4 regions of the Streptomyces sp. NPDC056738 genome follow, and region 1 is predicted to be linked to each of the others. Evidence: riboswitches for the same ligand, from Rfam matches in the RefSeq annotation. Region 1 holds a riboswitch; each other region holds the start of a gene.
The links. Region 1 has a riboswitch for cobalamin ahead of ACFRIC_RS20360 (ribonucleoside-diphosphate reductase subunit alpha). Riboswitches for the same ligand answer to the same signal wherever they lie in the genome.
Positions count from the first base shown of each region.

Region 2: linked by a shared signal. The riboswitch ahead of metE (5-methyltetrahydropteroyltriglutamate--homocysteine S-methyltransferase) and the one ahead of ACFRIC_RS20360 (ribonucleoside-diphosphate reductase subunit alpha) in region 1 are both predicted to bind cobalamin.
Region 3: linked by a shared signal. The riboswitch ahead of ACFRIC_RS22155 ((2Fe-2S) ferredoxin domain-containing protein) and the one ahead of ACFRIC_RS20360 (ribonucleoside-diphosphate reductase subunit alpha) in region 1 are both predicted to bind cobalamin.
Region 4: linked by a shared signal. The riboswitch ahead of ACFRIC_RS02825 (CbtB-domain containing protein) and the one ahead of ACFRIC_RS20360 (ribonucleoside-diphosphate reductase subunit alpha) in region 1 are both predicted to bind cobalamin.

Region 1 covers NZ_JBHTZF010000007.1:219,295-226,402, forward strand. Annotated here, with positions in the region: gene ACFRIC_RS20335 (extracellular solute-binding protein) at 1-41, opposite strand, end outside; gene ACFRIC_RS20340 (GntR family transcriptional regulator) at 479-1,243, shown strand; gene ACFRIC_RS20345 (DUF3311 domain-containing protein) at 1,398-1,661, shown strand; gene mctP (monocarboxylate uptake permease MctP) at 1,658-3,268, shown strand; gene ACFRIC_RS20355 (GNAT family N-acetyltransferase) at 3,383-3,901, shown strand; cobalamin riboswitch at 3,954-4,103, shown strand; gene ACFRIC_RS20360 (ribonucleoside-diphosphate reductase subunit alpha) at 4,235-6,616, shown strand; gene ACFRIC_RS20365 (ribonucleotide-diphosphate reductase subunit beta) at 6,616-7,108, shown strand, end outside.
Region 2 covers NZ_JBHTZF010000001.1:479,581-486,688, reverse strand. Annotated here, with positions in the region: gene ACFRIC_RS01960 (DUF3291 domain-containing protein) at 1-151, shown strand, start outside; gene ACFRIC_RS01955 (MFS transporter) at 236-1,474, opposite strand; gene metE (5-methyltetrahydropteroyltriglutamate--homocysteine S-methyltransferase) at 1,724-4,042, opposite strand; cobalamin riboswitch at 4,209-4,451, opposite strand; gene ACFRIC_RS01945 (3-hydroxybutyryl-CoA dehydrogenase) at 4,631-5,506, opposite strand; gene aceB (malate synthase A) at 5,503-7,101, opposite strand.
Region 3 covers NZ_JBHTZF010000008.1:125,877-132,984, forward strand. Annotated here, with positions in the region: gene ACFRIC_RS22135 (helix-turn-helix domain-containing protein) at 1-703, opposite strand, end outside; gene ACFRIC_RS22140 (hypothetical protein) at 862-1,170, shown strand; gene ACFRIC_RS22145 (hypothetical protein) at 1,341-1,541, shown strand; gene ACFRIC_RS22150 (tachylectin-related carbohydrate-binding protein) at 1,767-3,056, opposite strand; gene ACFRIC_RS22155 ((2Fe-2S) ferredoxin domain-containing protein) at 3,320-3,694, opposite strand; cobalamin riboswitch at 3,779-3,904, opposite strand; gene ACFRIC_RS22160 (3-oxoacyl-ACP reductase family protein) at 4,002-4,778, shown strand; gene alc (allantoicase) at 4,903-6,027, opposite strand; gene allB (allantoinase AllB) at 6,076-7,108, opposite strand, start outside.
Region 4 covers NZ_JBHTZF010000001.1:692,153-699,260, forward strand. Annotated here, with positions in the region: gene meaB (methylmalonyl Co-A mutase-associated GTPase MeaB) at 1-689, shown strand, start outside; gene ACFRIC_RS02815 (hypothetical protein) at 1,098-1,952, shown strand; gene ACFRIC_RS02820 (CbtA family protein) at 2,037-2,795, opposite strand; gene ACFRIC_RS02825 (CbtB-domain containing protein) at 2,816-3,037, opposite strand; cobalamin riboswitch at 3,078-3,223, opposite strand; gene ACFRIC_RS02830 (enoyl-CoA hydratase/isomerase family protein) at 3,284-4,414, opposite strand; gene ACFRIC_RS02835 (CHAT domain-containing protein) at 5,082-7,108, shown strand, end outside.

The DNA of each region.
Region 1 (7,108 bases):
ATGCCCGCGATACCGATCGCGGCTATCAGCTTGCGCTTCACGCCACCCTCCTCAGGGATGCCACAAACCCCCCTGCTCCCCGCGGTGACATACGCCGTGTACCGCCCGTGGGGCCGGGACTGGACCAATGGTGTAGACCAGTACCGGGAGCTTGGCCTAGACCTAGGGGGGTGTCAAGGGTGTGTAAGCCCGTCCAGTCGGCCGTTATGGGACCTACATATGCAAGGACCTTTAAGTAGCCAAGCGGCACAAATTACGGACCCGTTCGCGGCCTGCGAAGGAACCACTTCCGGCCGGTCCGCACCGAGTTCGACGGCACCGTCCCCTCGCGATGGACTAGACCAACAGGTACGCCGACGGTATATAGAGGGGATCACGGAGCGTGCGGGGAACACCCGCACGACGAGCCGTGCCACGATGTGAGCCGTGGCCGACGACATGGCGGTCGCTTCGGCATCCGGAGCCGGGAAGGCAGAGCATGAGCACCGACGTCAGCAGTGCGGAGAACGAGGGTGGGGCGCCCATCCGTACCGCGCGCGTGCCCAAGTACTACCGCCTCAAGAAGCACCTGCTCGACATGACGGAGACGCTGCCGCCCGGTACGCCGGTACCGCCGGAGCGCACCCTCGCCGCCGAGTTCGACACCTCGCGCACCACGGTGCGGCAGGCCCTTCAGGAGCTGGTCGTCGAAGGGCGCCTCGAACGCATCCAGGGCAAGGGCACCTTCGTCGCCAAGCCGAAGGTCTCCCAGGCGCTCCAACTGACCTCGTACACCGAGGACATGCGCGCCCAGGGACTCGAACCGACCTCGCAGCTCCTGGACATCGGCTACATCACGGCGGACGACGCCCTGGCCGGCCTGCTCGACATCACCGCCGGCGGCCGGGTGCTGCGCATCGAGCGGCTGCGCCTCGCCAGCGGCGAGCCCATGGCCATCGAGACGACCCACCTCTCCGCCAAGCGTTTCCCCGCCCTGCGCAGGTCGCTGGTCAAGTACACCTCTCTCTACACCGCCCTGGCCGAGGTGTACGACGTCCACCTCGCCGAGGCCGAGGAGACCATCGAGACCTCGCTGGCCACCCCGCGCGAGGCCGGACTGCTCGGCACCGACGTGGGCCTGCCCATGCTGATGCTCTCCCGCCACTCGCTCGACCGGCAGGGCGAGCCGGTGGAATGGGTGCGCTCGGTGTACCGGGGCGACCGGTACAAGTTCGTCGCCCGCCTCAAGCGCCCGCAGGACTGAGCGACCGGGAGCCGTCCACGGGCACGGGACACACCCCCGTGCCCGACACGAACCCTCCACACACCGTCCGTGCTGCGGTGTTCCCTAAAGCCGGACCGTCCCCTAGATTGCCTGCGCGTTACCCAGGTGATCGATGAGGGGACGGAGTCGCCCGATGTCAGACCTGCCCGAAGTGAAACCACCCGTGGTGACACCGGTACGAGTGGTGATCGCCCTCTGTCTGCTCGCGCCCTTCGTGGCGATGCTGTGGGTCGGCTCCTACACAAAGACCGACCCGGCGTTCATCGGTGTCCCGTTCTTCTACTGGTACCAACTGCTGTGGGTACCCCTCTCCACCCTGCTGACGGTGATCGCCTACCAGTTGTGGAAGCGTGACCAGCGGGCCCGCACCTCCGTGAAGGAGGGGGCGGAAGCATGAACGACGGTGTGAACGGCGTCGCTCTCGGCGTCTTCATCTTCTTCTTCCTGGCCGTCACGGTCATGGGCTTCCTGGCGGCACGCTGGCGCAGGGCCGCCGACGAGCACACCCTCGACGAATGGGGCCTGGGCGGACGGTCCTTCGGCACCTGGGTGACCTGGTTCCTGCTCGGCGGCGACCTCTACACGGCGTACACCTTCGTCGCGGTGCCGGCGGCGGTCTACGCGGCGGGCGCGGCCGGATTCTTCGCGGTGCCGTACACGATCCTGGTCTATCCGCTGATCTTCACCTTCCTGCCCCGCCTGTGGTCGGTCTCCCACCGCCACGGCTATGTGACGACCTCGGACTTCGTGCGCGGCCGCTTCGGCTCCAAGGGCCTGTCCCTCGCCGTGGCCGTCACCGGCATCCTCGCCACCATGCCGTACATCGCGCTCCAACTGGTCGGCATCCAGGCCGTCCTGGACGTGATGGGCGTGGGCGGCGGCGACAGCACCAACTGGTTCGTCAAGGACCTGCCGCTGCTCATCGCCTTCGGCGTGCTGGCCGCGTACACCTACTCCTCGGGGCTGCGGGCACCCGCGCTGATCGCGTTCGTGAAGGACACCCTGATCTACATCGTGATCGCGGTGGCGATCATCTACATCCCGATCAAGCTGGGCGGCTTCGACGAGATCTTCAAGGCGGCGGGCGCCAAGTACACGGCCGCGGGCGCCGGCGGGGTCGTCCCCGCCGAGGCGGGCCAGTGGACGTACGCCACCCTCGCGCTCGGCTCGGCGCTGGCCCTGTTCATGTATCCGCACTCGGTCACCGCGACGCTGTCCGGCCGCAGCCGGGAGGTGATCCGCCGCAACACCACGATCCTGCCGCTGTACTCGCTGATGCTGGGCCTGCTCGCCCTGCTCGGGTTCATGGCGATCGCGGCGGGCGTGAAGGTCACCAACGGCCAGCTCGCCATCCCCCAGCTCTTCGAGAACATGTTCCCCGACTGGTTCGCGGGCGTCGCCTTCGCCGCCATCGGCATCGGCGCGCTCGTCCCGGCGGCCATCATGTCGATCGCTGCCGCGAATCTCTTCACCCGCAACATCTACAAGGACTTCTTCAACCCGGCCGCGACCCCGCGCCAGGAGACCCGGGTCTCCAAGCTGGTCTCGCTGCTGGTGAAGGTGGGCGCGCTGGTCTTCGTCCTGACCATGGACAAGACCGTCGCGATCAACTTCCAGTTGCTGGGCGGCATCTGGATCCTGCAGACCTTCCCGTCGCTGGTCGGCGGTCTGTTCACCCGCTGGTTCCACCGCTGGGCGCTGCTGGGCGGCTGGGCGGTCGGGATGCTCTACGGCACGATCGCCGCCTACGGCGTGGCCTCCCCGACGCAGAAGCACTTCGGCGGCAGTTCGAAGGAGATCCCCGGCATCGGGGAGATCGGCTACATCGGTCTGACGGCGTTCGTCCTGAACGTGGCCGTGGCCGTCGTCCTGACCTTCGTCCTCAGGGCGCTCAAGGCCCCGGAGGGCGTGGACGAGACCTCGCCCGGGGACTACACGGCCGACTCCGGCGATCCGGGCGTCGAGACGGAACTCCCGCCGGCCACGGCGGACGCGACCCACTAGGCGAGCTCCGGGACGGGACCGGCCCACCGGCCGGTGCCGGGACAGTCGTGAACGACGGGCCACCGGTGAAAAACCGGCGGCCCGTCGCCGTGCCGGTCGGGCACACTCGCCCGCATGGACATCGTCATCCGGCCGGCGCGGCCCGAGGAGTACCCCGTCATCGGCGAGATCGCGGCCCGGGCCTATCTCGGGGACGGGCTGCTCGACTTCGGGGAGAGCGACGCGTACCTCACGAGGCTGCGGGACGTCGCGGGGCGCGCGGCCGTCGCCGAGGTGCTGGTGGCCGCCGAGGGGGACCGGGTGCTCGGCAGTGTCACGTTCGCGGCGGACGGCAGCCCCATGGCCGACTCGGCGCACGAGGGGGAGGCCGAGATCCGGATGCTGGCGGTCGCGCGGGAGGCGCGCGGCCGGGGCGCGGGCGAGGCCCTCGTGCGCGCCTGCGTGGCGCGGGCACGGGCCCTGGAGGGCTGCGCGCGCCTCGTGCTGTCCACCCAGCGCACGATGCACAGCGCCCACCGGCTCTACGAGCGCATCGGCTTCACCCGCACTCCGGAGCGCGACTGGAACCCCTTCCCGGAGCTCGACGACATCCGGCTGCTCACTTACGAGTTGACGCTCCAGCACGCTCCGTAGCGCTCTCGGACATCGAGCGGACACAACATGTGGGGGTAGTCCCGAAGCCCGGCACAAGATGTATGCTCATGGTCGCTGTCGCCGCAGGGGAATCCGGTGCGAATCCGGAACTGTCCCGCAACGGTGTACTTGTGCGTGTTCGCGTCTGCGTGTGCCCGTACTCGCGTCAGTCCGAGGACCTGCCGACAGCGCGCCCCGGCCGACCGGCCCGGGTGCCGACGACGTCCGGGCCTCGCGGAATGGGCCGGTGGACGCGGAGCGCTGCTGCCCGAAAGCGCTCCCGTGTGCCCCGTGCCCCCCGTAAGGCCCCGTGCCGAGCGAGGAGAGCCCCACGTGACCATCGCGCCAGCCGATCCGGCTTCAGTGACCGCGCAGCAGGCCCCGGTGGAGACCGACGGTCCCGGGACCGCGCTGCTGCGGACCCTGACGGATCTGACCGCCGACCTCCCCGACGCCGACCCCGGCCGGGTCGCCGCGGCGGCGCTGCGCGGCCGGTCCGCCCGCGCCGACGAGGCCGAGCTGCGCGAACTGGCCACCGAGGCGGCCGCGGGTCTCATCTCCGAGGACCCCGCCTACTCCCGGCTGGCCGCCCGGCTGCTCGCGATCACCATCGCCGCCGAGGCCGCCTCCCAGGGCGTCACCACCTTCTCCGAGTCGGTCGCCGTCGGCCACCACGAGGGCCTGATCGCCGACCGTACGGCCGCGTTCGTGCGGCTGCACACGGACCGCCTCGACGCGCTGATCGACGCCGAGGGCGACGACCGGTTCGGCTACTTCGGGCTGCGCACGCTGCACAGCCGCTATCTGCTCCGGCACCCGATCACCCGCAAGGTCGTCGAGAGGCCCCAGCACTTCATGCTGCGGGTGGCCTCCGGTCTCGCGGAGGACGACACCGTCCGCTCCGTGGAGGAAGTCGCCGCGCTCTACCGGCTCATGAGCCGCCTCGACTACCTCCCCTCCTCCCCCACGCTCTTCAACTCCGGTACGCGGCACCCCCAGATGTCGTCCTGCTACCTCCTCGACTCGCCGCTGGACGAGCTGGACTCCATCTACGACCGCTACCACCAGGTGGCGCGGCTGTCGAAGCACGCGGGCGGCATCGGACTGTCCTACTCCCGCATCCGCAGCCGCGGTTCGCTGATCCGCGGCACCAACGGGCACTCCAACGGCATCGTCCCGTTCCTGAAGACGCTCGACGCCTCGGTCGCCGCGGTGAACCAGGGCGGCCGGCGCAAGGGAGCGGCCGCGGTCTACCTGGAGACCTGGCACTCCGACATCGAGGAGTTCCTGGAGCTGCGCGACAACACCGGTGAGGACGCCCGGCGTACGCACAACCTGAACCTCGCGCACTGGATCCCGGACGAGTTCATGCGCCGGGTGAACGAGGACGGCGTCTGGTCGCTGTTCTCCCCCGCCGACGTGCCGGAACTGGTCGACCTGTGGGGCGACGAGTTCGACGCGGCCTACCGCAAGGCCGAGGAGGCCGGGCTCGCCCGGAAGACCATCCCGGCCCGCGACCTCTACGGCCGCATGATGCGCACCCTCGCGCAGACCGGCAACGGCTGGATGACCTTCAAGGACGCCGCCAACCGGACCGCCAACCAGACGGCGGAGCCGGGCCACACGGTCCACTCCTCGAACCTGTGCACCGAGATCCTGGAGGTCACGGACGACGGGGAGACGGCGGTCTGCAACCTGGGCTCGGTCAACCTCGGCGCGTTCGTGACCGGCGGTGACATCGACTGGGAGCGGCTCGACGAGACCGTGCGCACCGCGGTGACCTTCCTCGACCGCGTGGTGGACATCAACTTCTACCCCACCGAGCAGGCGGGCCGCTCCAACGCCAAGTGGCGTCCGGTCGGTCTCGGCGCGATGGGCCTGCAGGACGTCTTCTTCAAGCTGCGGATCCCGTTCGACTCGCCCGAGGCCCGCGCGCTGTCCACCCGGATCGCCGAGCGGATCATGCTCGCCTCGTACGAGGCCTCCGCGGACCTCGCCGAGCGCAACGGACCGCTCCCGGCCTGGGAGAAGACCCGTACCGCCCGCGGCGTGCTGCACCCGGACCACTTCGACGTCGAGCTGAACTGGCCGGAGCGCTGGGCGGCCCTGCGGCAGCGGATCGCGGAGGTCGGCATGCGCAACTCGCTGCTGCTCGCCATCGCTCCGACCGCCACCATCGCCTCGATCGCGGGCGTGTACGAGTGCATCGAGCCGCAGGTGTCGAACCTGTTCAAGCGCGAGACGCTCTCCGGCGAGTTCCTCCAGGTCAACTCCTATCTGGTGGACGAGCTGAAGAAGCTGGGCGTGTGGGACGCGCAGACCCGTGAGGCGCTGCGCGAGTCCAGCGGCTCGGTGCAGGGCTTCACCTGGGTCCCGCAGGACGTCCGCGACCTGTACCGCACGGCGTGGGAGATCCCGCAGCGCGGCCTGATCGACATGGCGGCGGCCCGGACCCCGTTCCTGGACCAGGCCCAGTCGCTGAACCTGTTCCTGGAGACGCCGACCATCGGCAAGCTCTCCTCGATGTACTCCTACGCCTGGAAGTCGGGCCTGAAGACGACGTACTACCTGCGGTCCCGGCCCGCGACGCGCATCGCCCGCGCGGCCCAGGCCCAGGCGCGGCCCGAGACCACGATCCCCGTCCAGCAGGCGGCCGACCCCGACGCCGTCGCCTGCTCCCTTGAGAACCCCGAGTCCTGCGAGGCCTGCCAGTAATGAGCTCAACCGAGAAGAATCTGCTCGACCCGGGCTTCGAACTCACCCTGCGTCCCATGCGCTACCCGGACTTCTACGAGCGCTACCGGGACGCGATCAAGAACACCTGGACCGTCGAGGAGGTCGACCTCCACTCGGACGTCGCCGACCTCGCGAAGCTGACGCCGGGTGAGCAGCACATGATCGGCCGGCTGGTCGCGTTCTTCGCGACGGGCGACTCGATCGTGGCGAACAACCTGGTGCTGACGCTGTACAAGCACATCAACTCCCCCGAGGCGCGGCTGTACCTGAGCCGTCAGCTCTTCGAGGAGGCCGTGCACGTCCAGTTCTATCTGACGCTGCTCGACACCTACCTGCCCGACCCCGAGGACCGCTCGGCGGCCTTCGACGCGGTCGAGAACATCCCCTCCATCCGCGAGAAGGCGCAGTTCTGCTTCAAGTGGATGGACTCGGTGGAGAAGCTGGAGCGGCTGGAGACCAAGGCGGACCGCC
Region 2 (7,108 bases), on a different contig from region 1:
ACCCACCTGGCGGGACGGGGTGTCCAGGCTGGAGCACCTCCACGACCACGGCTCCGTGCCGCATGCCTTCACCTTCCACCACTCGTTCGCCCCGGACGGAACTCCGGCCAGGATCAACGGCATCGGGCCGAAGGGCGGCCAAGTGAGCTGACAAGGAAGCCTGAACGGCCGGGTGTTGGCTGTCGAGCGCCGTGAAGCACCACAAGCACCCTCGAAGGATTGACGGAGTCGACCCCTAGGCTGCTTGTGCCTCCTGCTTCAGGGGACCGGTCGTCGTCTGCCCGGCACGCTGACGGCGTAGCGCCCAGCGAACCGCGGGTGGTGCTGCCAGACCTGTCAGCGCGAACAGGGCTCCCACGACGTACCAGCCGGGGCGCCCCCAGGTGATGCACAGCGAGATGAGCAACGCCGGACCGAGCCCCTCGGCCAGGCCCATGCCCAGACCGAACACGCCCAGGTACTGGCCGGTGGCGTGCCGCGGGGCGAGGGCGAAGGACACCTCGAAGGCGGCGGCGGAATGCCAGAGTTCGCCGACGGTGTGGATCACCACGGCGGTGAGGAGCACGCTCGCGGCGGCCCACCCGGGGATGCCGGCGGACAGGGATATCAGTGAGCAGGAGACGAGGAAGGCGACGCCCGCACGGCGGTAGGCGTGTCCGCCGGCGGTGGGGGAGTCGACGTTGCGGCTGGCGCGCACCTGGAGCGCGACGACCATGAGGGTGCCGGTGAGCATGGTCCCCGAGATGAGCCAGTGCGGGGCTGTGGTGGCGCCGACCAGCCAGAGAGGGATGGCCACGGTGAGGACTTTGAACTGGACGGCCATGATGCCGTCGAGTGCCGTGAGCAGCAGGTAGGGGTGGTCTCTGAGGGCGATCCAGCGGGGACCGCCGGTGGCGGCGAGGGGGGTGACCGGCGGCAGCGCGACGAGCAGCGCCGCGGAGACCGCGAAGGCGATCGCGTTGCCGATGACCATGAGCTGATAGGCCGTGAGCGTGGCGGCCTGGACGGCCAGCCCCGCTCCCACGGCACCGAGGGAGACGCCGACGTTCGTCACGGCGCGGAGATAGGCGCGGAACTCCTGCGGCCGGTTCCCTCCGTAGTGCCTGATGAGGGGACCGTGGGCGGCTTTCCCGGCCGCTTTGGCTCCGGCGGCCGTGGTGATCGCGAGAAGGAACGACCAGAAGCCGTCCACCAGCACGAAGCCGGCCGTGGCCAGTGCCTGCACCACCAGGGTGGCGATGTAGACGCCGCGTGCTCCGTATCGGTCCGCCAGATGACCGACCGCGACGCCCAGGGCGAGGGCGGCAAGTCCGGCCGCGCCGAGTCCGAGTCCCACCTGGCCGGCCGGGAGATGAACCGCCTCCGTGAAGTACAGAACCCCGGCGGTCAGGTACAGGCCGCTGCCGACGGTGTAGACGAAGTTCGAGGCGGCGAGGACGCGTTGTGGTCCGGTGCTCGGCAGTAGACGGGGCATGGCGGGGCTCCCTGTCGCGAACAGGCGGTAAGGATTCCGACAGCTTGTTGCATATTACGTGCAAGTGCAAGAGAGTGGCGTTACTGAGCGGCGCGTGAGGGGGCGAGTCCTGTCGTATCCATGGCATCGGTCGGTGCTGGGCGCACGGTCGGACACCAGGTGACTTGGTGAGAGCCGGCGCGGTCTCGACCCGGGGCCGGGGGAGGAGGCGGTGTGGCTGCTTCCTCCCCCGGCCGATGGGGCCTCTGGCTAGCGGGCGGAGAGTTCCTCGCGAACCTCGCGGGCGGCGGCGACCAGGTTCTCCAGAGAGGCGCGGGTCTCCGGCCAACCGCGGGTCTTCAGGCCGCAGTCGGGGTTGACCCACAACCGCTCGGCGGGAATGGCCTCGAGCCCGGTCCGCAGGAGCGCGGCGGCCTCCTGCGCACTGGGTACCCGCGGCGAGTGGATGTCGTACACGCCGGGCCCGGCCTCACGCGGATAGCCGTGCGCGGCGAGCTCGCGCGCGACCTGCATGTGCGAGCGGGCGGCTTCGAGGCTGATGACGTCGGCGTCGAGGTCGTCGATGGCCTGGACGATGTCCCCGAACTCGGCGTAGCACATGTGGGTGTGGATCTGGGTGTCCGGCCGTACGCCTCCGGTGGTCAGCCGGAACGCCTCGGTCGCCCACGCGAGGTACGCTGGGCGGTCGGCGGCCCGCAGTGGCAGCGTCTCGCGCAAGGCGGGCTCGTCCACCTGGATCACCGAAGTCCCGGCCGTCTCCAGGTCGTCGACCTCGTCCCGCAGGGCGAGGGCGACCTGTCGGGCGGTGTCGCCGAGGGGCTGGTCGTCGCGGACGAAGGACCAGGCGAGCATGGTGACCGGGCCGGTGAGCATGCCCTTCACCGGCCGGGAGGTGAGCGACTGGGCGTACGTCGTCCAGCGCACGGTCATCGGTCCGGGGCGGGAGATGTCCCCGGCCAGGATCGGCGGACGGACGTAGCGAGTTCCGTAGGACTGCACCCAACCGTGCCGCGTGGCCAGGTATCCCGTCATCTGCTCGGCGAAGTACTGGACCATGTCGTTGCGTTCGGGCTCGCCGTGCACCAGGACGTCCAGGCCGGTCTTCTCCTGGAAGGCGATGACCTCCTGGATCTCGGCCCGGATGCGCTCCTCGTAGCCTGCCGCGTCGATGCGTCCCGTCCGCAGGTCGGCGCGGGCGGTGCGCAGTTCGCCGGTCTGCGGGAAGGAGCCGATCGTGGTGGTCGGCAGCAGGGGAAGGCCGAGACGGGCTCGTTGAGCCGGTGCCCGCCGGGCATAGGGCTGTGAGCGGCGGCCGTCGGCGTCCGTGACGGCCGTGATGCGGGCCCGGACGGCGGGGTCGTGTGTGATCGGTGAGTTCACGCGCGAGGCCAAGTCGGCGCGGTTCGCGGCGAGTTCGCCCGCGATCGCGTCGGTGCCGAGGCGCAGGCCCTGGGCGAGGGTGGCGATCTCGGTGGACTTCTGGCGGGCGAAGGCGAGCCAGCGCAGGATCTGGGGGTCGATGTCCTGCTCGGCGGTCGTGTCGAGCGGGACGTGGAGGAGGGAACACGACGCCGACACGTCGACCTGGTCGGCGAGACCCAGCAGGGTGCCGAGGGTGGCGAGGGACTTGGCCAGGTCGTTGATCCAGATGTTGCGGCCGTTCACGACACCCGCGATGAGTCGCTTGCCGGGCAGACCGCCCACGGCCGCGAGGGCCTCGAGGTTGGCCGCCGCGGCGTCGGTGAAGTCCAGGGCGAGCCCGTCGACGGGGGCCTTGGCCAGCACCGGCAGGGCCTCGCCGAGCCGGTCGAGGTACGAGGCGACCAGGAGTTTGGGCCGGTCGGTCAGGCTGCCGAGCGCGTGGTAGGCGTGGGCGGCGGCGTCCAGTTCGGCCCGGGTGCGGTCCTGAACGAGGGCGGGCTCGTCCAACTGGACCCACTCGGCTCCGGCCGCGCGCAGGTCGGCGAGGACCTCGGCGTACACCGGCAGCAGGCGGTCCAGCAGCGTGAGCGGTTCGAAGTCCGCGGGCACGCCCGGGGCGGGTTTGGCGAGCAGCAGGTAGGTGACCGGCCCGACCAGGACCGGACGGGCGTCCAGTCCGAGGGCGAGCGCTTCCTTCAGGTGGGCGACCTGCCGGGTGGAGTCGGCCGTGAAGACCACGTCAGGGCCCAACTCGGGCACCAGATAGTGGTAGTTGGTGTCGAACCACTTGGTCATCTCCAGCGGTGCGACATCCTGCGTACCGCGCGCCATGGCGAAGTAGCCCTCCAGGGCGTCCGCCTCCAGGGCGGCCCGATGGCGGGCGGGGATCGCGCCGACCATGACGGTGGTGTCGAGGACGTGGTCGTAGTACGAGAAGTCGCCGGTCGGGACCTCGTCGACACCGGCTTCGGTGAGCCGGCGCCAGTTCGCGGCGCGGAGGTCGGCGGCGGCGCGGTGGAGGGCGTCGGCGGTGACGCGGCCCTTCCAGTAGCCCTCGATCGCCTTCTTCAGTTCCCGGTCGGGTCCCTGGCGGGGGTAGCCGTACACGGTGGCCCGTGCTGCCGCGGTCGCGGACTTCGCTGTCACGGAAATCTCCTTCGCGAGATATCTCCCTGGGATCCCGGTGACGGGACGCGAGCGCGAAGGGGTGACGGACCGGGCGGAACCGACCTCGCGCGGCACGGCGCGATCTTCCGTCCGATATGTACGCCGACCCGCCCACGAGGTCACCGGGACATCCGCGCACGAGTCCTTTCGCGCGCGGGCAACGGGCAGGTCTTCGGACTCACGGGCACGTCTCCTCGTACACACTTCGTACGAGCGATACGAGACACCTACTGGCCGTCGCTTCCCAGGCCCGGTTCGTCGGACCCAGTGCGTATGACGGCGGTCGTTCCCGCTCACCGCTGCGGGGCAGTCCCGGATTCCCACCGGGTTCCCTCTTACGACGCATCCCGCCTGGCGGACGGGGCGAACCAGCTGCACCGCCCACCCTAGGGCAATCCGCCCGCGCGGCCGACCCCGTCCGGCATTCGGATGGTGACGGGGACACGGGCGCGGTGACGACGGGAAGCGCCGCCCCCACGCTTCCCGTCGCCCTCCCCCCGTGAGGCGTCCGCCGGCTCCCTCGGTCGGCAGTGCGGTCCGGCCCTCGGCCCGGTCGGGGCAGGATGTTCAGGCTGTCGCCTGGCCGTAGGTGTGGAATCCCCGTCCGGTCTTCCGGCCCAGCAGTCCCGCCTCGACCATGCGCTGGAGCAGCGGGGGCGGGGCGTAGAGGGGTTCCCTGAACTCGTCGTAGAGCGATTCCGCGATCGAGGCGACGGTGTCCAGGCCGATCAGGTCCGCGAGCTTGAGCGGGCCCATCGGATGGGCGCAGCCCAGCTCCATGCCGGTGTCGATGTCGGCCGCCGTGGCGAAGCCCGACTCCGCCATCCGGACGGCCGCCAGTACGTACGGGATCAGCAGGGCGTTGACGACGAAGCCGGCTCGGTCCCGTGAGCGGATCACCGTCTTGCCGAGCGTGCCCGTGGCGAAGTCCTCCACCGCGGTCACGGTCTCCGGCGAGGTGTGCAGCGAGGCCACGACCTCCACCAGCGGCAGCACCGGCACCGGGTTGAAGAAGTGCAGTCCCACCACGCGGTCGGCACGGCTCGTGGCCATCCCGAGCCGCATCACCGGCAAGGAGGAGGTGTTCGTCGCGAACACCGCACCCGGATCCTCGACGGTCTTGTCGAGGGCGGCGAACACCTCGGTCTTGGCGTCGGCGTTCTCGATGACCGCCTCGACGACGAGCTGCCGGTCGGCCAGGTCGTCCAGAGTGCCCGTGAAGACGATGCGGGCGAGGGCGTCCCGCGCTGCCTGTGGCTCCAACTTGCCTCGGCGTACGGCCCGTTCGAGAGAGGAGGCCACTCGTTCGCGGGCTGCGCGGGCGGCTGTCGCGTCGGCTTCGCAGACCACCGTGTCCAGTCCGGCCCGCGCGCAGACCTCGGCGATGCCCGCGCCCATCCGGCCGCCCCCGACCACGCCCACGCGCCGGAAGCCGGCGCTCACGATCGGGGCTCCGCGTGCCGCACGAGGTGCCCGGAGTAGGCGTCCGGGGTGAAGAAGAGAGGCAACTCGCCGCTGAGGGCGGTGCGTTCGAAGAGTGCGCGCACGGCGTCGAGGTCCGCCCACGGGTACTCGGATCCGAGCGCGGCGAGTTCCTCGTCGAGGATGTCGACCACGCCCAGCCGGTCGATCACCCGGTGTCGCAGCCACTGCCAGATCTGCACGCGGGCGATCTCGGCGGTCGCCGCGTCCTCCATGAGGCCGTACAGGGCGACCGCTCCCTGACCCCGCATCCAGGCGGCGAAGTACCGCAACGCGACAGCGATGTTGGTGCGCACGCCCTCCGGCGTGGGCGGTCCGGTGATCCGGCGCACCGACAGCAGGTCCGCGGCCCGGACGTCCACGTCGTCCCGCGTCCGGTCGGTCTGGTCGGGCCGGTCCCCCAGGACACCGTCGAACACCTCACGGCACACCGGGACGAGCCCGGGATGGGCGACCCAGGACCCGTCGAACCCGTCCTCCGCCTCGCGCTCCTTGTCCAGCCGTACCGTGGCGAGCGCCGCCTCGTGGGTGGCCGGGTCCTTGCTCGGCACCTGGGCCGCCATGCCGCCGATGGCGTGGGCGCCGCGCTTGTGACAGGTGCGCACGAGCAGTTCGGTGTATGCCCGCATGAAAGGCGCGGTCATGGTGACCTTCGCCCGGTCGGGGAGGAGGAAGTCGGTGCGATGCCCGAGGGTCTTGATCAGGCTGAACAGGTAGTCCCACCGGCCCGCGTTGAGGCCGGAGCTGTGCTCGCGCAGCTCGTAGAGGATCTCCTCCATCTCGAAGGCCGCGGTGATCGTCTCGATGAGGACCGTGGCCCGGATCGTGCCCCGGGGGATGCCCAGCAGTTCCTGCGCGGTGAGGAAGACGTCGTTCCACAGCCGTGCCTCGTACCGGTTCTCCAGCTTTGGCAGGTAGAAGTAGGGTCCGTGCCCGGCGTCGATCTGACGCCGCGCGCAGTGGAAGAAGTAGAGCCCGAAGTCGACGAGGGCTGCGGGCACCGGTCCGCCGTCGAACTCCAGGTGGTCCTCGGTGAGATGCCAGCCGCGCGGCCGGACGACGATGGTGGCGAGCCTTTCCCGGTCGGCAAGTCGGTACTCCCTGCCGTCCTCGGCGGTGAAGTCGATGCGGCGCTCGATCGCGTCGAGCAGGGTGAGCTGGCCGCCGATGATGTTCGCCCAGGTGGGGGCGGTGGCGTCCTCGAAGTCCGCCATCCACACCCGGGCACCGGAGTTGAGGGCGTTGACCGCCATACGACGTTCCGGCGGTCCGGTGATCTCGACCCGGCGGTCGGTCAGGCCAGGTGCCGCGGGCGCCACGCGCCAGGAGGGGTCGGCACGGACGCCCGAGGTGACGATGGGGAAGTCGAGCGGGGAGCCGGCCGCGATGCGCAGGGACTGGCGTCTGCGTTCCTTCAGCAACTCCCGCCTGCGCTCGCCGAACGCGGCGGCGAGGCTGCCGACGAAGTCCAGGGCGGCGGGCGTGAGGATCTCGTCGTGCCGGTCGCCCGGCGCCGCGAGCACGCGGACGCGGTGGGTCAGGGTGGTGGTGGACATCGGGTTC
Region 3 (7,108 bases), on a different contig from region 1:
CGGTCAGCAGGACGGCGCCGGCGGCGGTGTCGTCGCTGCTGACCGAGATCATGGCGGTCTCCCGGTCCATGAGGATCATCCGGGTCGGCAGGGACGGCACCGTGCGGACCCGGCCGCCCAGCCGGGCCAGCCAGGTGGCGTGTTCGACGGTGGGCCGGTTCGTACGGACACTGTCGAGGTAGATCGTGCGCATGCGCACCCCGCGGCCGAGCAGGTCCTCGTTGAGGGGCCGGGAGGCGGCCATGTTCTCCGCGGTCTGCGGTCCGCCCGGGGCGAAGGCCAGGAACTCCTCGCGCACCTCGCGGGTGAGTACGGCCAGCCGGTCGCGTATCTGGTCGAGGCCGACGAGTTGCTCCACCCCGGGATGGCTGGTGGCCGGGCGGAGCTCGGCGTACTCGGAGATGAGCTGGGCCGCGGCGGCCCGGGAGGATTCGAGGCGCTGCTGCTGGGCCGCCAACTGGGCCTGCTGGCGGCCCATCAGGATCTCCATGCCGATGTCCGGGGAGACGGCCCGGAGCCGGCCGGCGTCCCCCGCGGCCGGGCGCACCAGGGCCAGCTCGCTCAACGTGTCGAGGGCGTCGCGCACCTCGTCCCCGGACAGTCCCACGGTGTCGGCGAGGGCCGCGACACCGGCTGCCGGACTTCTGAGCATGGCGCGGTACACCGTCTCCGCGGCCGTATCGAGTCCAAGTGCGGTCAGCATCCGGTTCCCCCCAGTTTCCACAGACCCTCCCCTGTCCCACGATGATCTTCGCAGAGGACCGGGGATCGCCACAGGGGGAAGGACCAAACCGGCCAAGGCCTCAACTGGCCATCACGCGAGCCGACTTGTCGGCGCATCGCGTTGAGATTCTGGACCGCATGTACCTGGTCCACACATATCTGGAACTGCCGTACGGCGACGAGCCGCCACCGAACATCAGAACTCTGGTGCGAGCGGCGATCGTGCCCCGCGACGGTGTCGAGCACGTCGCCGTGCACACCGTCTCGGCGGTCGAACTCACCCTTGGCTTCTACCTGTTGGCGGACACGCTGGAGGAGGCGGAGGAACGAGCGGTGCGGGCCACCCGCCGACTGCTCCGCGTCGTACCGCAGTTGGCCGGGGCGCGGCCGACCGGTGCCGGGGTGCCGTTGATGCCCCTGGCCTTCGAGCCGCAGCCGGTGGACTGAAACGGCCTGCCTGGACGCATCGGTCCAAGGCCGCTTCCGTCCATCCGTGAACCCTTTCCTCTGGCCTGAGCTGCGACGAACCTATGAGTCACCGGCCGAGGAGAGCGCCACCGCGGGGCGCGACACCAGGCCGGACACCGCATCTCGTCCCGGAAGGAACGGAAACAGCCATGCTTCGTACCCGCATCGCCAAGGCCGCCGCGGTCACCTCCCTCGTCGTCGCCGCGGCTCTCGCCGCGCCGGTGGTCACGCACCGGTCCACGGCGGACGCGGTTCCGGCCTCCTCCGTTCTCGCCTCCGACGCCGGCTGGCAGGTCGCTCCGGCAGACGCCGGCTGGCAGGTCGCTCCGACGGACGCCGGCTGGCAGTAGCCCGCCCGCCGCGTACGGCTGCGGCTCGCCGCTGCCGCGGCCCGTCGGCCCGTCAGTCCGCCAGTCCGCCAGTCCGCCAGTCCGAAAAGGGCGGTGCCCCCTCGTGGCGAGGGGCACCGCCCTTTTCGGCGTGGGCCGGAGCAGGGCAGACGTCTCCCAGGGCGCGCGAACGCCTCGAAGGCCCCGCCGGGGATCGGCGGGGCCTTCGAGGCGTCAAGTGGGGTGTCAGGCAATCTTCTTGTAGCGCAGGGCGACGTAGTCCGAGGCCGGGTGGCCGCTGATGTCACCGCTGTTGATGTTCGCGGTCGAGTAGTTCATGTCCGTGGCCGGGCTGCTCTCGGAGTAGTAGTAGAAGGTGCCCGCGTCCTGGTTCTTCCAGCCCGCGAAGATGACGGCGTGCTCGGAGTAGTCGTTCAGCGCGTCGCCGGGCAGGAGGGCGGTCTTGCTGATCTGCGTGCTCGCGCTGGGCAGCGTCTCGGTCGTCAGCGAGGTGGTGAGGTGCCAGGCCATGGAGACGAAGCCGGAGCAGTCGGTGCGGTAGGAGTGGTCGCCGTCGACGTCCACGGCGGAGGCGCCCTGGTCGTACTGGACGTTGCGGTTGTACCAGTTCTTGGCCCGGTCCATGACCTCGCTGCGGTAGATGGTGCCGCCCTGGACGGACTTCGGCGGCGCCGCCGGCACGTAGGCGCAGTTGTTGGCGTAGGCCGACAACAGGCTCTGGGTCCAGCCGGAGGCGTCCACCGGGTCGTCGGAGTGGTACGTGATGTCGCCGCCGTCACCGTCGGTCGGGTCGGCGTCGGAGTACCAGTACATGCCGCCGTTGGTGCGGCCGTAGTAGAGGCCGCCGCCCGGCGAGGAGAGCGAGTCGACCGCCGACCACCCGCTCGCCTTGAGGACGGAGAGGTCCCAGTCGTCCACTCCGTTGATCTTGTAGCTGAGCAGCCGGCCGTCGGCGGTCGAGGCGACGATGCGGTCGTCGCCCGCGGCGGCGAGCGTCTTGAGGACGAAGCCGGTGTCGATCACGACGTGCTGGCCTATGTGCTCCGAGCCCGCCGGCTTGGGCTGGGAGACGACGTACTGGTGGAGCTGGCCGTCGACGGTCCCGTAGAGGTGGCCGGCTCCGTCGTAGACCATCTTGTCGAAGGTCCAGCCGCCGTCCCAGATCTTGACGACTCCCGCGACCCCGAGGGAGGTGTTGTTGGTCTGGATGTCGACGCGGTAGAGGTCGCCGGTGGTCGACGTGACCAGGACCGTGTTGAAGTTGAGCGTCGCCATCGCCTTGGGCGTGAAGCCGAGGTTCGGGCCGATGAGCGTCTTGACGCGGTTGCCGGTGTCCGGCGCGATCTGCGTGTACGTCAGCCGGCCGTCCGAGAGCGTGCCGTACATCGACACGTCCCCGGAGCAGGACGCGACGGCGTGTGCTGCGCCGGCGGTGGTGGCCACCATGCCGAGGGACATCGCGCCGACGGCGGCGACGGCTGCGGTGGTACGGCGGACGGCGTGGCTGAACTTCATGATCTCTCCTGCGGCGTGGAAGTCGTACGGGCGAAGGCACGTCACCGACCGCCCGGCTGCCCTGCAGGTGCAGCCGTGGAGGTCGTCCCGGGCGGGTCGCCCGGTGGCAAGAACTACTTTCGCCGCAGGTCAGGCGGGGTGGAAGAGAGATCGACTGGACGCAAACGGCCTTGGCCCGTTGCGTCCTGACACGGCGTCAAAATGCCCCGGGGCGTCGCATTCGGCGCCCCGGGGCGGGTCGGCCGGCCCCTGCGTGCGCAGGCTCAGGAGTCGGCCGGGCGCCCCGGCGGGGTGAAGGTGTACAGGTCGAGGATGTCCGGCGGCGGAGCGACGCCCGGACCGCCGGCGCGTACCCAGGTCACGATGTCCTCGGTCGCTTCGGGGTCGTTGACGAGTCCGAGCCAGACGGGCCGCGCGCCGGCCGCCCGGCCCGCCGCGGACGGCTGTACGACGACGACGTTGGCCTGGTCGCACACGTCGAGGCACTCGGAGACGCGCACCGGTACCTCGGCGCGCAGCCGCGCGGTCTGTGCGGCGTGGTCCACCCCGGTCACTTTGGGACTGCCGCAGCAGCAGTCCCGGCACACGACGACCCGGCACGGCACGGGTCCGCGCACCGCCGCGGACTCCCCCGACATCTCTTCCGCCGGCGTCTTGGGCACAGCGCACCACTCCCCTCCCGGGGAGATCCGCCCCGGTGTCGATCGAGGAGGCGACCGCGTGAGTCTCCTGGCTCCCGGATCCCCGAGCGCTCCGCCTTCCCACCCCGGTCGGGGCAGTGGCATGCCGGAGCGCGCTCACCGGTCACAGTGGCGGGACCGCGCCGGATTCACACCGGCTTCCTCGTTCCGCCGTCGCCCTATGTCGCCGGTCATCATGTCATCCGCCGATGTCGGTGTCCGTTCGCCGCCAGCGTCCCGCGGCCGCGGCGGCTGGGATGGGTTCATGACTTCTCAGACCCTTCAGACCTCTCAGACCTCTCAGCGAGACATGGACGGCAAGGTGGCCCTCGTGACCGGCGGGAGCCGGGGCATCGGGGCCGCGACGGCATTGCGGCTGGCCCGCGAGGGCGCGGACGTGGCCATCACCTATGTGAGCGGCAAGGAGGCCGCGGAGGACGTCGTACGGGGTGTCGAGGCGCTCGGGCGCAGGGGGTTGGCCCTGCGCGCGGACGCCTCCGACGCGACGGAGTCCGGCACGGTCGCGGACCGGGTCGTCGCGGAGTTCGGGCGGCTCGACGTCCTCGTCAACAACGCGGGGGTGGGGGTCCTGGGTCCGCTGGAGTCCCTGACCCCGGCGGACGTGGACCGGGTGCTCGACGTGAACGTCCGGGGCGTCTTCCTGGCCTCCCGGTCGGCCGCGCCGCATCTCGGGGACGGCGGGCGGATCGTCACGATCGGCAGTTGCATGGCCAAGCGCGTGCCCGGTCCGGGAGGGACGCTCTACGCGATGAGCAAGTCCGCGCTGGTCGGCCTGACCAAGGCGCTGGCGCGGGAGCTCGGCGGCCGCGGGATCACCGCCAACATCGTCCATCCCGGTCCCGTCGACACCGACATGAACCCGGCGGACGGCCCGTACGCGCCGGGCCAGAGCGCGCTGACCGCCGTGGGCCGCTTCGGCACCGCCGACGAGGTCGCGTCGCTCGTCGCGTACCTGGCGGGGAGCGAGGCGGGATACGTCACGGGGGCGGAGTTCGCGGTGGACGGCGGACACGCGGCATGACGAGCGAGGATCCGATCGGGGGCGGCCCCGGCATGCGCTGAGCCCGCTCCTCCGGAAGGGGGAGCCCCTTCCGGAGGAGCGGAGTCCCCCGTGGTGTGCCCGGCTGCGGGCCGAACCGGGCCGCTCAGCCGCCCAGTTCCTGGTGGCGTGCCGTCAGGCGGGACGCGCCCTCCTCCGTCAGGGAGCCGAAGAGGCGCAGGCGGGAGATGCCGCCGTCCGGGAAGATGTCCACGCGCGCGTGCGTGGCGACGGCGGGTGCGGCGAGGGTGAAGCGGTGGTTGGTGTCGGGCTGGAGGCGGGTGCGGGGCAGGATCTCGGTCCACTCCCCCGCGTCCGGGCCGTCGCCGTCGCGCACCGAGACCGAGGCCCAGCCGGCGCTGTTGCCCTTCAGGTACGCCGTGTCGATCTCGAAGGCGCGGATCTCGGACCGGGCGACGAGCCGGTAGCGGATCCAGTCGTTGCCGTCGTCGCGTCGCCTGCGGGTCTCCCAGCCGTCGTCCATCTTGCGCGAACGGCCGGGCTGGATGGTGTTGGTGGCGGGTGAGTAGAAGAGGTCGGAGGCGTCCTCGACCTGTCCGCCGTTCTCCAGGGCGACCACGTCGAACGTGCCGAGGGCGGACAGCCAGCGCGGGTCGGGCACGACCTCGCCGTACACGCGCAGCCGGGCGATGCCCCCGTCGGGGTGCTGGTTGACCCGCAGGTGGGTGAAGCGCTGTTCGACCGAGACGGTGAATCCGTTGGCCGCGTGACCGCCGACCGGCGTGCGCGGTACCAGAGTCGTCCACTTCACCTCGTCCGCCAGGAGTTCCTCGGGGGAGGGCGAACCGGGCACGGAGGCGCCCTCGACCGACACCGCCTGCGGATAGTTGCCGCGGAAGTGGGCGGTGTCGACGACGATCCCGCGGATCACCCCGGGGGCACCGAGCCGTACCAGGGCCCAGTCGTGGTCCTCGGCGGTCGGCCACGGGTGCTCGGCGGAGGCGCCGCGGCGCCGCCGGGTCTCCCAGCCGTCCATGACCTTGCCCTTGTGGCCGAAGTGCTCGGGGTCGAACTCGGCGGCCCCGGCGACGAGAAGGTTCTCGCGCTGGGCGAAGAACTCGTCGTTGGCGGCGACGACGCCCGCGCCGAGCTGCCGGTCCGCCAGGTTGGCGTACCGGGTGAAGGGGAAGTCGGTGGTGCGGTAGTCCGCGTACGGGTCACCGCCTCCGTAGGGGTTCGCGTCTCCGGTGAAGCTCTGGGTCGCCGTCACGGTGATCAGGGGTTCCTTTCGCGAGTCGGCCGCCACGGGGCGGGGGAATCAGTTCGTACGGGTCAGCAGGTGACCCTTCGGATCGGTGAACTCGCCGTCGGCGAAGACGCGTTGGCCGCGCAGCCAGGTCGACTTCACGACGCCGGCGAGGGTCCTGCCCGCGTACGCCGTCACGCGGTTGCGGTGCTGGAGCGCGGCGGGGTCGACGGTGAAGGTCTCGTCGGGGGCGAACACCGCGAAGTCGGCGTCGTGTCCCGCCGCGATGGCGCCCTTGCTGCCGCCCAGGCCGACCAGTTCGGCCGTGCGGGAGGACATCCAGCGGACCACGTCCTCCAGGCCGTGGCCGCGCCCGCGGGCCTCGGTCCAGACGGCGGCCAGGCTCAACTGAAGGCCGGAGATGCCGCCCCACGCGGTCGCGAAGTCGTCCGTCTTGAGGTCGGCGGTCGACGGGGAGTGGTCGGTGACCACGCAGTCGATCGTGCCGTCGGCCAGCGCCCGCCACAGCAGGTCCTGGTTGGCGGCCTCGCGGATCGGCGGGCAGCACTTGAACTCGCTGGCGCCGTCAGGGACTTCCTCGGCGGTCAGGGTGAGGTAGTGCGGGCAGGTCTCCACCGTGAGCCGGACGCCGTCGGCCTTGGCCGCTGCGATCAGCGGGAGCGCGTCGCTCGACGACAGGTGCAGCACGTGCACCCGCGCGTCGAGACGCCTGGCCTGTGCGACGAGGCTCTCGATTGCGGTGTCCTCGGCGTCCCGGGGGCGCGAGGCGAGGAAGTCGGCGTACCTGCGGCCGCCCTTCTGCGGGGCGGCGGCGAGATGGTGCGGGTCCTCGGCGTGCACGATCAGCAGTCCGCCGAAGCCGGCGATCTCGGCGAGGGACCGGGCGAGCTGCTCCTGGTCGAGTTCGGGGAACTCCTCCACGCCGGACGGCGACAGGAACGCCTTGAACCCGAACACACCGGCGTCGTGCAGGGGTTGGAGGTCCTTGACGTTGCCGGGCAGCGCGCCGCCCCAGAAGCCGACGTCGATGTGTGCCTTGGCGCGGGCGACGTCCCGCTTCGTAGCGAGGTGGTCGACCGTCGTC
Region 4 (7,108 bases), on a different contig from region 1:
TCGGTGACAAGACCCGTATGGAGCGCCTGGCCGTGGACCCGGCCGCGTTCATCCGCCCCTCCCCCACGGCCGGGACGCTCGGCGGGGTGGCGAAGGCGACCCGCGAGTCGATCGTGGTGATGGAGGCGGCCGGCTACGACGTGGTGCTGGTGGAGACGGTCGGCGTCGGCCAGTCCGAGACCGCGGTCGCGAACATGGTCGACTCCTTCCTCCTGCTGACGCTGGCACGTACCGGGGACCAGTTGCAGGGCATCAAGAAGGGTGTCCTGGAGCTGGCGGACGTGATCGCCGTCAACAAGGCGGACGGCCCGCACCAGCGGGACGCGCAGTCGGCGGCACGTGAACTGGCGGGCGCGCTGCGGCTGATGCACGGCAAGGACGCCGTCTGGACGCCGCCGGTGCTGAGTTGCAGCGCCCGTGAGTCGGCCGGTCTGGACACTGTCTGGGACCGCCTGGAGCAGCACCGGACGCTGCTCGACTCGACCGGCCGCCTCGCCGAGAAGCGCCGTGACCAGCAGGTGGACTGGACCTGGACGATGGTCCGGGACGAACTGCTCGGCCGCCTGCACGCCGATCGGGCCGTACGGGAGGTGGCCCCCGACCTCGAACGCCAGGTCCGGGAGGGCGAGTTGACGGCCACGCTCGCGGCGGAGCGCATTCTCAAGGTGTTCGGCGGCGAAAGCCGCTGAGTCGGACGGCGGTGGCGGGGCAGGTCGGAGCCCGGCCACCGCTCGAAGCCGCGTGCGCGGGCCGACCGCAGCGGTGTCGGTCGGCCGCGCGCACGGTCCACAACCAGCCCTGTCCATGCGGGCGTTGCGGCGGTCCGGCCATGAACACGGCACGCGTGGCCACCGTACACAGGAGCACCGGAAACCTTCCGGTGCTCCCGCTCTTGGGCCCTCCTGTGCTCCCCACGGGTCTTCGAGCCGGGCGGGCGTCGCTACCGAGCGAGGTACAGATGGTGCCGAGAACCAGAGTGGGATCACCGCGGGCGCGGTACGTCAATACGCCTGCCGCGCACGTTCAGGACGCGTTCAGGTCGACCTTGTCAAGGTTCGACCGAGATCGAATCCCCCACACACCGCAGGAGCACCCCTTTGACGACGAAATCGGTGATGAAGAAGCTGCCCGAGGTGACGCTGGCCTTCTGGATCATGAAGATCGCCGCGACGACCCTGGGTGAGACGGCGGGTGATCTGTTCGCCCAGACCCTCAAGCTCGGCTACTTCGTGACCACGATCGTGCTGTTCCTGCTCTTCGTCGTGACGCTGGTCGTCCAGCTCAGGTCCCGCCGGTACAACCCGTTCTTCTACTGGACCGTGATCCTGTCGACCAGCATGGCCGGCACCACGATGTCGGACTTCATGAACCGCGATGCCAGCGCCAAGTACCTCTCGGGCGGCGCCTCCTCGCTCGGCTGGGGCCCACAGGGCCTCGGTCTGGGCTACCCCGAGGGAGCGGCGATCCTCGTCTCGCTCCTCCTGGCGATCTTCCTCGCCTGGAAACTGAGCGGGATGACCTTTCAGATCCGGGACATCGTCACCTTCCGCGGCGAGGCTCTGTTCTGGTCGGCGATCCTCGTCTCCAACACCCTCGGTACGTCGATGGGGGACTTCCTCTCCGACAGCTCCGGCCTCGGCTACCTGGGCGGGGCGCTGCTCGTCACCGGCGTACTGGCGGTGCTCGTCGCGCTGATGAAGGTGCCGACGGTGTCGAACGCCCTGCTGTTCTGGATCGCCTTCGTCCTCACCCGGCCGCTGGGCGCCACCGCGGGCGACTTCCTCACCAAACCGCTCGCCAAGGGAGGTCTCGACCTGGGCACCGCGGGCTCGTCGGCCGTGCTGCTCGCCGTCCTGCTCGGCCTCATGGCCTACGCACAGGTCCGGGAACGCCGAGACGCCGGGCCCGGCCCGGAGGCGGAGGCGCTCCGGCAGGAAGCCGGCCGTCGATGAGACCGGCCTCGGGCATGTCTCCAGGGCCCTGACGCGAGAGAGCCCCTCGGAACATCCGAGGGGCTCTCTCGCATTCCGGACCGGTCAGCTCGCGGCCGGGACCGAGTGCCCGGAAGGTACCTTCGCGGGCTTGGGGTTGAGCATGCGTTCGGCCAACTCGCCGAAGGCCAGGCCGAATCCGCCCCACAGGACGGTCTGGATGGCCAGGGCGGAGAGCCTGAAGCGCCACAGCAGCGTGGCCGGGAAGTCCGTGGGGACCTCGTTGACGGCGGGCAGGAACGCGTAGGCCAGGCCGATCACCACGGCGAACGCGGCCACCGCGACGACGGTGGCGTACCAGGCGCCCAGAGCGGGAGCCAGGCGCTTGCCGAGGATGGTGGCGGCGACGGCCAGCAGCACGCTGAGGACCATCATCAGGAAGTACAGGGCGGTCCGCTTGCCGATGGTGTCGGGGTCGCCGACCGACGGCGGGTTGGCCGGGTACTTCAGGAACGGCACGACGTACACGGCGAGGAGCGCGGTCCCGGACAGCAGGAGCGCGGTCGCGCGCGGGCCGAAGCGGCCCACACGGCCGAGGGCGAAGCAGTAGGCGAGCGCCGCGATGCCGCCGAAGGAGACGCCGTAGACCAGGACACCGGTGGCCAGGCCCGCGGTGGACTGGAGGCTGCGGGAGACGAGTTCGACCTCGTGCCCGTGCGCGTGGGAGTGCGCCTCCTCGAAGCCGATGGCGCTGTCGACGCTCGGTTCACCGAGCAAGTAGGCGACGACCAGGGCCAGTACACCGGCCGCGAGGCCTGCGAGCATGCCGCGTACGAGGAGGTTTCTTACCGTTGCGGAGTTCATGACGAGTGCTCTTCCTCGCGTCAGTGGCAGGGGAAGCCGAGCAGGTGGCGGGCGTCGTGCACCCACTCGTGGACGTCCTCGCCGGAGACGACGGAGGTGGCGCCCTGTTCGGCGCCGACGAAGTACAGCAGGACCAGCATCAGGATGCCGAAGAAGGCCGCCCAGGGGACGATCGCGCCGATCGGCAGCTTGGCGGGGAGAGCGGGGGTGGTGGCTGTCGGCGGAGCGACGGTCTGCGCCATGGCAGGACCTCCTCGGGAGTTCGCGTCCCATCTCGGTGGTGCACAGGATGCCGCCTACGGGTCTGACTCACGAGGTCCCGGCGTGGCCGGGACGGCTCGTTCACAGTGGCGCGACCGTGCCGGATTTGCACCGGCTTCCGTCTTGACGTCATCGATATCGGACCGACCGTACCGCGTGGCGCGTACCTGGCCAAGACCGCGCCGACCGGGGTGATCTTCCTCTCGTCCCAGGTGACACGCCCGTCCTCAGCCTTCTTCCGCCCCCGCACCCGTGCCGGACTCGCCCTCGGACAGCCCGAGTTCACGCTCGCCCAGCGGCGTGAAGAAGCGCTCGACGTCGGCGTCGGTGACCTCGGCGAGTGTGGCCGGGAACCAGCGCGGCCGGCGGTCCTTGTCGATGATCTGGGCCCGGACGCCCTCCACCAGGTCGGGGGCGGACAGGGCGGCACAGGAGACGCGGTACTCCTGGTCGAGAACACGCTCCAGCGATCCGAGCCGCCGGGCGCGGCGCAGGGAGGCCAGCGTGACCTTCAGAGCGGTGGGCGAGTTGCCGAGCAGGATCTCCGCCGTCTCCTTCGCGGCCGGGTCGTCGGTCGCGAGCAGCCGCCGGACGATCTCCTCGACCGAGCCGGCGTCGTAGCAGGCGTCGATCCACCCGCGCCGCTCGGCGAGTTCGGCCGGCGGGGCGGGCCGGGCGTGAGCGGCCACGGCCTCGGCCACGGGCCGGTCGGCGAGGTCGGACACGAACCCCTGGAGCGAGGAGGCCGGCAGGAAGTGGTCGGCGAGGCCGCACAGCAGCGCGTCCCCGGCGCCGATCGAGGCGCCCGTCAGGGCGAGATGGGTGCCGAGTTCGCCCGGGGCGAGGGCGAGCAGACGGGTGCCGCCGACGTCGGGGACGAAACCGATGCCGGTCTCGGGCATGGCCACGCGCGAGCGCTCGGTGACGATCCGCACGCCGCCGTGGGCGGAGATCCCGACGCCGCCGCCCATGACGATGCCGTCCATGACCGCCACGTACGGCTTGGGGTAGCGGGCAATGCGGGCGTTGAGGTGGTACTCGTCGCGCCAGAAGGCGGCCGACGCGGTGCCGTCCGCGTCGCGCGCGTCGTCGTGGACGACCCGGATGTCGCCGCCCGCGCACAGGCCGCGCTCCCCGGCCCCGGTGATGACGACGGTCTCGACGGCGGGGTCGTGTTCCCAGGCGGTGAGCGCCCGGTCGATCCGCCGCACCATCGCGTGGTTCAGGGCGTTCAGCGCCCTGGGCCGGTTGAGGGTGATGCGGCCGACGCGTCCTTCGGTGCGCAGCAGGACGGATTCCTCCACGCCGGAAGCCTGGGGGCCGGACGCCTCGGGGCCGGATGCCTGGGAGCCGCTCATCCGAACGCCTGCGCAGGGCGACGGGTCACGATGACGCGCATGATCTCGGTGGTTCCTTCCACGTCCCGGCCGCGCGGGTCACCACGGCCTCCGAACCACCGTACCCACCACACCCGTCCCGCGATCGAACGGCCCGCGCGGTCAGTTCCTCCGGCCTGGCTGCGGCGAGGACACGGATCACACGTCCACCGGGAGCCTGCGGAGCGAGGTGTCACCGCCGTCCGGGACGCGGCCCCTCGGCACCGGAAGGACGACACCAGGGCGCCGGCGACTTCGGCCCCCGCCCCGGCCACCGGGCTGACGGCGGTGGGGTGCGTCGGCGCCGGGCGGGGCGCAACCGCTCGAGCACGTCTCGCCTCCAGGCCGCCAACTGCCCCAACTACCCCAGTTTCACGACCCGTTCGACCGTCCCAGGCCCTGTCGTGGAACCGATCAGGTGTACCCAGGCGCAACCGAGCGTGGCTCTGGTCCAGGTGGGGAATGGTTGGCTGCGTGGGCGGGGTACCGGCGTGGTGTGCGATCACGGAGCACCCATCGAGGCTGGAAACGATCACCGATGGGAGGGTCGGCGGGGTCTGGCCGAGGGGCCTGCCCGGCGTGGCTCGGGCTGCAGGGAGTCCGGTGTGGAAGCCGCCGCCGATTGCCCGTGCACGGGTGAGCCGAGGGGATGCTGCTGATGATTGACCCAGGTCTGGCCGCGCGGGCACGGCATCTGCTCGCCCATCACCCGCAGCGACTCTCCGATGACGAGTTCCTCGCCGAAGCCACAACGCTCCACGACCTTGTAGAGGACCCTCCTACCGAGCAGCCGGCCCACGAGGCGGTCTTGTTGCGACGCCGGATGACGCAGATCTGGTCACGGTCCGAGCAGACCGCGATGCCACCCGTTGAGTTCCGGTATGGACTCTTTCGTGCGGGGCACCTCGACGAGCCCGGGCCGTTCCGGCAGTTGAGGGGGCACCTCTACTGCGCGACGGTCAAGTTCCATCGCGCGCTGAGCGGGGAGCGGCGGTGCCTGCAGTCGGCCGAGATGCACTGCCGGGATGCCCTCCTGATCGGGGGCCAGAACAGCGCGCAGCGGCACCCGAGCTGGACCGAGGCCGGGGACGAGAGCAGGATGACGCTCGCAGCCATCCTGTGCTGCCTCTACGAGCAGGACCGTGAGCTCCTGGCCGCCGGCGGACCGACGGCCCAGCGCATCCGCGCCTACGTCGACGAGGCGATCGCACAGACCGAGCAGCCGCCGGCCATGCCCCAGATGATCCACTCGTGGCGTGCCGTGCGTGGGCGCGCGCTGGTGTACCGCTGGTCCGACGCCGACCCCGCAGTCCGTGATGCTGCCGACATCGAAGGGGGGATCTCACTGCTGGAATCCGCTGCGGCCCAGCCGGGCCATGAGGGGCTCGGGAGCCAGAAGCTGCTTGCGGATGCCCTCATCGAGCGCCGCGGCCACGACGACCTGGTGCGGGCCATCAAGATGCTTTCCGCGTGGATCCACCAGGTACCAGCGGAAATGGCGCCTGCGGCGGAGCAGAGCCTCGCCCAAGCCCGTATGTTGCTCAGCGGCGACGATCAGCTCTTCGACGCGTCATACAGGGATGCCCTCGCAACCGGTCGGCTGCGCATCGCGTGGGACACGAAGACACAGCACGCCGGCTGGCTGCGGACGGCGGGCAGGACACGCGAGGCGGCACATGCCTACCTCGCGGCCTTCCAGGTGCTGCCTGGACTCGTCGGGCTTCAGGGCGAGCGCCCGGACAAGGAAGTGGTTCTCCTTCACACCGGTCGCGCTGCGTCCACTGCCGCCACCGACTTGATCCGCTCCGGCAGCCGTGACGATCTCATTGCCGCGGTCATGCTGCTGGAGGCATCCCGGGCGGTCATGCTCGGCGAGATGCTGGACCTGAGCGGGCCTCAGGCAAAGCCGGGCGGTCCCGAGCGAGCTCGGCTGGCACGACTGTCGACCGAAATCGTGGCCTTGGAGAATGGCACCGCCGGTGGGCAGCTCAGTCCCTGGCAGATCGCCGAACGCCTCGAGCGCGCGTACGGCGACCACGCCGCACTCACCGGGAACGGCACACACGGCCCACCCACGGTGGAGGTCGCCGGGCAGTCGACGTGGCGTACCGTTTGCCGGGCCGCGCAACCGGCACCTCTGGTGTACTTGACCGCCGGCGACAGCGGCGGCGGTGCGGTGATCGTTCCCAGCGGTCTCGCCGCCAAGAATCAGCAGCCCATCGGGATCAGCCTGCCCCGCCTCGACCACCCGACCGTGCTCCAACAGGTTGCCCTCCTCCGGCGGATGGACGAGTTGCAGGGGCAGAACCTGGATCCGAAGACGGGCGAATCTCGGATTCAGATCATGACGCGGGTCCTGGAAACGCTGTGGGACTGCGCCATGGAGAAGGTCGTGGAGGAACTGGGCGGTACGCGGCTGGCGGTTCTCCTCGCAGGTGGTCTTCTCGGCATGCTGCCGCTCCATGCCGCCGGCGAGATGCCGCAGGAACGACCGCAATCGTGGCGCTTCGCGCTCGACTCCATGGCGTTCACCTACGCCCCGACCGTGGCGTCCATGACCTGGGCACGCGCACACCGCAAGGATGCCTCCCGGTGGAAGAGCCTTTTCGTGCTCGCTCCTCCGGACGACTCGCCCAGGCCGATGAGCCGCGAGGCCGAGCTCGAAGCCCTCTCCCG